2 linked regions of the Methyloterricola oryzae genome follow. The main gene of each other region encodes a partner of the protein of the gene in region 2 in a complex. Links are inferred from orthologs where the notes say so. Each region holds a gene or a part of one and is shown on either strand. Other genes may lie near its edges.

Region 1 (3,256 bases), on a different replicon or contig from region 2:
ACCTCGTTCAAGTACCTATCGCGACGCCGTCGCCAGAGCCTTCTTCAGTGCCAGCGCCAAAGCCACCTGCGGCTCCTGGGCCTGTGCTAGGCTCGGCAAAAAAGTGGAATCCGGGGCATTACCTCAATGCGTATTGGGGAACAGACATGCCCGGATCCCTTAACAAAACAAAGCCGTACGCCTTCCTCAAAGGTGTTTCCGTGATTCATCAATGGCGTGAATTGGAACCGACCAAGGGCAGTTACAATTTCAGTAGAATTGAAAGTGAATTGGCCATGGCGAAAGCCCAAGGCAAGCAACTCATGATCCAAATTAACGATAGGACCTTCTGGAAGAACTGGCCTGATTGTGTCCCCGACTATCTCATAAATGATCCAATCTACAAAGGCGGCCAGTCGCATATCGGGATTAAGTGTACTGCATTGCGGTGGGTACCGGCTGTGCAGGATCGCTTGATTGCACTCTACAGGGCTCTTGGACAGAAGTTCAACGGTGATCCCAATTTCGAAGCTATTTTTGTGGAAGAAGATGGAGTCGAGACGGCAGGTGATAATATGTCTCTATATTCATCAAGAGGATACACGGACCAAGAGAAAAGAGGGATGGATGCACTGGCCGCATCTTTTCCAAATACTCAGGTTTTCAAATTCCTGAGCTGGGGACCTAATGTCGGCGAGTTGTTTGCGTATGCCAAAAAACTTGGACTCGGGGTGGGAGGCCCTGATCTAGTTCCAGATAGTAAAACCTTTTCTACATCGTTTTATACTCAATATTCTGGGAAGATACCGTTACATATCTCTTCTCAGGATCCTCGGGTTAATCAGTATATTGAGCAGGGTGGCAGTGTAGAGCGGATGCTGGACTTCGCCATTTCGGACCCCGCTGGATTGCATGTAAACTACATCATCTGGGACCAGCCGAATTACCCGAATTTTAGTTACAAGAGGGATATCCTGCCCCTCCTTGAAGCTCGACAGGGATATATCAACACGGGTTGTCCGACAAGCATTGTTTGCCAATAAATCCAGGAACAACCAGCCGCCTTGTATTGGGTTAGTTCGGTTTCTGGCTAAGGTGTGAACGCTGCTCCGTCTATCAAACGTTTTGAATTCGTGTCTGCCTCACTTTCCAATGCAAAAGCTTGAAAATATGCTGCCCAGCAGGTCTTCTGTGGTGAATTCTCCCGTGATCTCACCTACGGAGGTTTGAGCCAACCGAAGTTCCTCGGCGACTAGTTCGGCGCCGCTTCCAGTCTGTAGGTGCAAGATTGCGGTGGTAACGGCAGTATGGGCACGTTCCAAAGCGTCCACATGACGGCGCCGTGCGGTAAAGACATGAGCGGAGTCGCTTTCGTACCCAGCCATTTTCTTAAGGTGCTCTTGAAGCAGTTTTATGCCGAGGCCTGTTTTGGCGGACAGGTGGACGACAACGCAGTTTTCGTTTTCGTCGATAGACGCTGAGCGCCCGCTCAGATCTATCTTGTTGTAGACCTTTATCAAAGGGATCTCGGGTGGAAGTTGCGCAAGCAGGTCATCGTCGGCATCGTTTGTGCTGTCGTCCAAGATCAGGAGAGTGAGGTCGGCGCTGGCGATCGCGGTGTGCGCCCGTCGGATGCCTTCTTGTTCGATGGGATCTTCACTGTCGTGAATGCCTGCCGTGTCAACGATATGCAGTGGCATGCCGTCTATTTGTATGTATTCGCGCAGAGCATCTCGGGTAGTGCCGGCGATGTCGGTGACAATGGCTAGGTCTTTTTGAGCGAGGCGATTCAGGAGACTGGATTTGCCGACATTGGGCCTGCCCGCTATGACGACTGTTAGGCCTTCTCGAAGTACGCTGCCTTTCCTGGCGGAACCCAGGATCTCTTCCAGGCGCGTCGATAGTGCTTGAAGTCGCTGAGCAGTGTTGCTTTCGGTCAGATAGTCGATTTCCTCATCGCTGAAGTCGATCGCTGCTTCCAGAAAGGAACGAATTCCTATTAGCGCGTCACGCAGCTCATGAATCAAGGTGGAGAATTCGCCTTGCAGAGAGCGTTGGGCCGAGCGTGCCGCAGTTTCAGTCGAGCTTTCAATCAGGTCAGCAATAGCTTCCGCCTGAATCAAATCGATCTTGCCATTGAGAAAAGCGCGTTCCGAAAATTCGCCAGGCCGCGCAAGTCTTATGCCCAGGCGCGTTATGCGACGAAGAAGCAGATCCAGGAGCATGGGACTGCCGTGACAGTGTAGTTCCAGCACATGCTCCCCGGTAAAGGAATGGGGTTGAGGGAATAATAGGGCGACACCGGAATCCAGAATTGAATCATCGGTGTCATAGAAGGGAAGGAAATGCGCGTGTCGTGGGCGCAAATCTTGTCGGAGTACTTCGCGGCAGACGCGCTCCACCAATTCGCCGGAGATTCGCACGATTCCGATGCCGCCGCGTGCCGGCGGTGTCGCAATGGCGGCTATGGTATCCGTGGTCAGGGTGGCTAGTCTCCGGGTGCTCGCTGAAGCGGCTACCACTGATGGGTAGCTGCTTCGGCGCGGAGTGAGCGGCTTAGCTTAGGCTCGCTTTTCGATCTGTCGTGTGATGAACCACTGCTGCAAGATGGAAAGCAGGTTGTTCACGACCCAGTACAGCACCAGTCCGGAAGGGAAGAAAGCGAAGAAGAATCCGAACATCAGGGGCATGTAAAGCATGACCTTGGCCTGGATAGGGTCTTGCGGCTGCGGGTTTAATTTCTGCTGGAAGAACATGGAAGCGGAGTAAATGACCGGCAGCACGAAATAGGGATCTTTGGCCGAGAGATCCTGGAGCCATAGCGCAAATGGGGCTTGTCTGAGTTCGACTGCCTCCACTAGCACCCAGTAGAGGGATATGAAGACGGGTATCTGCACGAGTACCGGCAGGCACCCGCCGAGTGGATTCACTTTTTCCTTCCGGTAGAGTTCCATCATGGCGATGTTGAACTGCTGCTTGTCCTCTCCGTAGCGCTCCTTGAGTTCCTTCAGCTTGGGCTGCAGCTTCCGCATATTGGCCATGGAACGGTAGCTGGATTCAGATAGTTTGTAGAACAGCAGCTTGATGGTAATAGTGACGAATATGATGGCCCATCCCCAATTGGCGAAGATGGCGTGGTATTTCTCCAGCAGCCAGAAAATTGGCTTGGCAATAAACGTCAGGTTTCCGAAATCGACGGTAAGCTCGAGGCCGGGCGCGACGCTTTCCAGGGCGCGTTGCAATTTTGGTCCAGCAAACAGGCGTGAATGAAAGACCT
Region 2 (3,277 bases):
GCACGCGGCGCTTGGCGGTGGCGAGCGAGGCGGTGAGGTTGACGCTGGTGGTGGTCTTGCCGACCCCCCCTTTCTGGTTGGCCACCGCAATGATTTTTCCCATGGCTCTTTATCCTGGCAAGGTGACGGAAAGCAGGTGCCGCTCGGCATCCACTCCGGGAATTTTCAAGGGAACGCTTTCAACGGCAAACGGGGTCGGTGAGTCCTGTTCCGCCCATTTGCCCTTCTGCGCAAGGATCACGCCGCCCGGGGCCAAAAGCCGCCGCGTGTGTTCCACGATCACCGGCAGGCTGGCGAAGGCGCGGGCCAGTATCACATCGAAGCCCTCCGGGTCGGCGAAGCGCTCGATGCGCGCATGCACCACGCGGGCGTTGCGAAGGCCCAGTTCGATGATGGCCTGCTGCACGAAGCGCGTCTTCTTGGAGTTGCCGTCCAGCAGGGTGAAATCCTTCTCTCCGGCCAACAGCGCCAGGGGAATGCCCGGCAGACCCGCCCCCGTGCCCACATCCAGCACACGCCACCCTTTCAGGTGCGGCAAGACCGCCAGGCTGTCGAGCAGATGCAGCCTGACCATGTCGGCCGGGTCCGTGATGGAGGTGAGATTATAGACACGATTCCATTTGCGCAGTAACTGCAGGAAGACCAGCAACCGCTCCCGCTGACCCGCATCGGCGGCGACGCCCATCTGCGCCAGCCCCTCCGCGAGCAGGCGATCCAGGTCCTGTGCCATCAGGCGCTTTTCTTCTTCAGATGCACCAGCAACAAGGAAATGGCCGCGGGCGTCACGCCCGGTATGCGCGAGGCCTGGCCGAGGGTCTCGGGCCGCTGCTGCTTGAGCTTTTCGCGCACCTCGTTGGACAGGCCCACCACGTTGCCGTAGTCCATGTGCTCCGGCAGGCGCCAATGGTTGTAGCGCCGCGAACGCTCGATCTCGTCCTGCTGGCGGTCGATATAGCCCGCGTACTTGGCCTGGATTTCCAATTGCTCCAGCACCTGCGGGTCATCCTCGGCGTCCAGGGCCGGACAGATGCCGCCCAGGGCCGCGATGACCAGTTCCGGGCGGCGCAGCAATTCGGTGAGGGTCGCCTCGCGCTGCAGGGGCGCGCTCAACTGGCCGCCGAGAGCTTCGGCCGCGCCGCTGTTGGGCTTCACCCAGGTGGCGTCCAGTTCCGCCTGCAGCCGGGCAATGCGCTCGCGCTTGTCCTCGAAGCGCCGCCAGCGATCATCATCCACCAGACCCAGCTCACGGCCCATTTCGGTGAGGCGCAGGTCCGCGTTGTCTTCCCGCAGCAGCAGGCGGTACTCTGCGCGACTGGTGAACATGCGATAGGGTTCGGCGGTACCCCGGGTGATGAGGTCGTCGATCATCACTCCGATGTAGGCTTCTTCCCGGGCCGGCGACCAGGCTTCCAGATCCTTCGCCTTGCGTGCCGCGTTGAGGCCCGCGATCAGGCCTTGCGCCGCCGCCTCCTCGTAGCCGGTGGTGCCATTGATCTGGCCGGCGAAGAATAGGCTGTCCAGATGCTTGGTCTCCAGCGACGCCTTGAGATCGCGGGGATCGAAATAATCGTATTCGATGGCGTAGCCGGGCCGCGTGATGTGCGCCCGTTCGAAACCCCGGATGGAGCGCACCAGGGCCAGCTGCACGTCGAAAGGCAGGCTGGTGGAAATGCCGTTGGGATAGATTTCCCGGCTGTCCAGGCCCTCCGGTTCAACGAAGATCTGGTGGGAATCGCGCTCAGCAAAGCGCACCACCTTGTCCTCGATGGAGGGACAGTAACGCGGTCCCACGCCTTCGATGACGCCGGAATACATGGGCGATCGATCCAATCCGCCGCGTATGATGTCATGGGTGCCCGGGTTGGTGCGGGTGATATGGCAGCACACCTGGCGCGGATGCTCCTCGCGCGAGCCGAGGAAGGAAAACACCGGCGTGGGCGTATCCCCCGGCTGCTCGGCCATCACCGCATAATCGATGCTGGCGCTGGCGATGCGCGGCGGCGTGCCGGTCTTCAGACGTTCCACCCGGAACGGCAGTTCCCGCAGGCGCGCCGCGAGGGCATTGGACGGCGCATCGCCGGCGCGGCCGCCTTCGTAGTTCTCCAGGCCGATGTGGATGCGCCCGGCCAGAAAAGTGCCCACCGTCAGCACCACGCAGCGGGCGCGAAAGGCGAGCCCCATCTGCGTCACCACGCCGCGCGCGCTGCCATTTTCCACGATCAGGTCGGCGACGGTCTGCTGGAACAGGAACAGGTTCGGCTGGGTTTCCAGGGCATGCCGCACCACCTGTTTGTACAACTGGCGGTCCGCCTGGGCCCGGGTGGCGCGTACCGCCGCCCCCTTGCTGGCGTTGAGGATGCGGAACTGGATGCCGGCGCGGTCGATGGCGCACGCCATGAGTCCGCCCAGGGCGTCGATCTCCTTGACCAGATGCCCCTTGCCTATGCCGCCGATGGCGGGATTGCAGCTCATCTGACCGAGGGTTTCGATGTTCTGCGTCAGCAACAGGGTGCTCGCGCCCGCGCGCGCCGCCGCCAGGGCCGCCTCGGTGCCCGCATGGCCGCCGCCGACCACGATCACGTCGAATTCACTGGGGTACTGCATGCTGGAAAACTCTGGATGGCGCTGGCTGAAACTGGGCGAAATCATACCATACCGGCCGCCCGGAACCGGCGCCGGGGGGCGGAAAACCCTCAACTGCGATACAAGGGCTCCAGATCCGGCGCCTTCTGAGTCTGCGCGTCTCCCCGCTGTGGCTCAGCGATCAACTTGCCGAGGGTCTCGCCATTCCAGCTGCTGCCGGAACGGCTGTACAGCGCCCGCTCCAGTTCAGCGATTGCTTGAGCCAGCTCGCCGCCGGTGTGCCGCGCCAATGCGGCCAGGGAGCTTGGCGCATCCTTCGGCCAACGCGCCGCCGCCCAGACCAGCAGGGCATCGCGCGCACGCGTCGGATCTCCCGTCCCACAGGCCTCTTTCGCCGCACGCGTGGCGGCCCGAAGCCCCGGAAGCTCCGCCTGCTCGCCGTCCTGCGCGGGCGAAGCCGGGGAATGGCGAGCACGCAGCCAGAACAGGGCCGTAAGCAACCAGCCGATAGCAGCCACCAGGGTGCTCCAGAACCAGGGGTCGGCTGTGAGCTGGGCAGCAGGAACCGCCGGGTTCGCCGCGTCCGGCTTCCGGGAAACCGCGGGAAAAGCCTCCGCGGGCGCAGGCTCTGCGGCCGGCGGCGCGGTGGGTGCGGGTTCGCCGGCGGCGCCGGTGACGGTCAGGGTTTGTTCCG

Evidence for each region.
Region 1: the proteins of mnmG (region 2) and mnmE are in contact, whole or in part, in a solved structure (PDB 9HIP), measured with the Escherichia coli proteins. The link is inferred for Methyloterricola oryzae from one-to-one orthologs.

The regions. Positions count from the first base shown.
Region 1 is NZ_JYNS01000016.1:2,225-5,480, forward strand. The notes cover bases 312-3,246. They hold mnmE (tRNA uridine-5-carboxymethylaminomethyl(34) synthesis GTPase MnmE), read right to left. Parts: upstream 2,502-3,246; coding sequence 1,122-2,501; downstream 312-1,121. Other genes in these bases: EK23_RS17130 (hypothetical protein), read left to right, coding at 312-1,022; yidC (membrane protein insertase YidC), read right to left, coding at 2,541-3,246. Outside these bases: more of EK23_RS17130, read left to right, coding at 1-311; more of yidC, read right to left, coding at 3,247-3,256. UniProt on the Escherichia coli protein: Exhibits a very high intrinsic GTPase hydrolysis rate. Involved in the addition of a carboxymethylaminomethyl (cmnm) group at the wobble position (U34) of certain tRNAs, forming tRNA-cmnm(5)s(2)U34.
Region 2 is NZ_JYNS01000005.1:58,608-61,884, reverse strand. The notes cover bases 168-3,123. They hold mnmG (tRNA uridine-5-carboxymethylaminomethyl(34) synthesis enzyme MnmG), read right to left. Parts: upstream 2,605-3,123; coding sequence 730-2,604; downstream 168-729. Other genes in these bases: EK23_RS08770 (BatD family protein), read right to left, coding at 2,694-3,123; rsmG (16S rRNA (guanine(527)-N(7))-methyltransferase RsmG), read right to left, coding at 168-730. In the rest of the region: EK23_RS08785 (ParA family protein), read right to left, coding at 1-103; more of rsmG, read right to left, coding at 110-167; more of EK23_RS08770, read right to left, coding at 3,124-3,277. UniProt on the Escherichia coli protein: NAD-binding protein involved in the addition of a carboxymethylaminomethyl (cmnm) group at the wobble position (U34) of certain tRNAs, forming tRNA-cmnm(5)s(2)U34.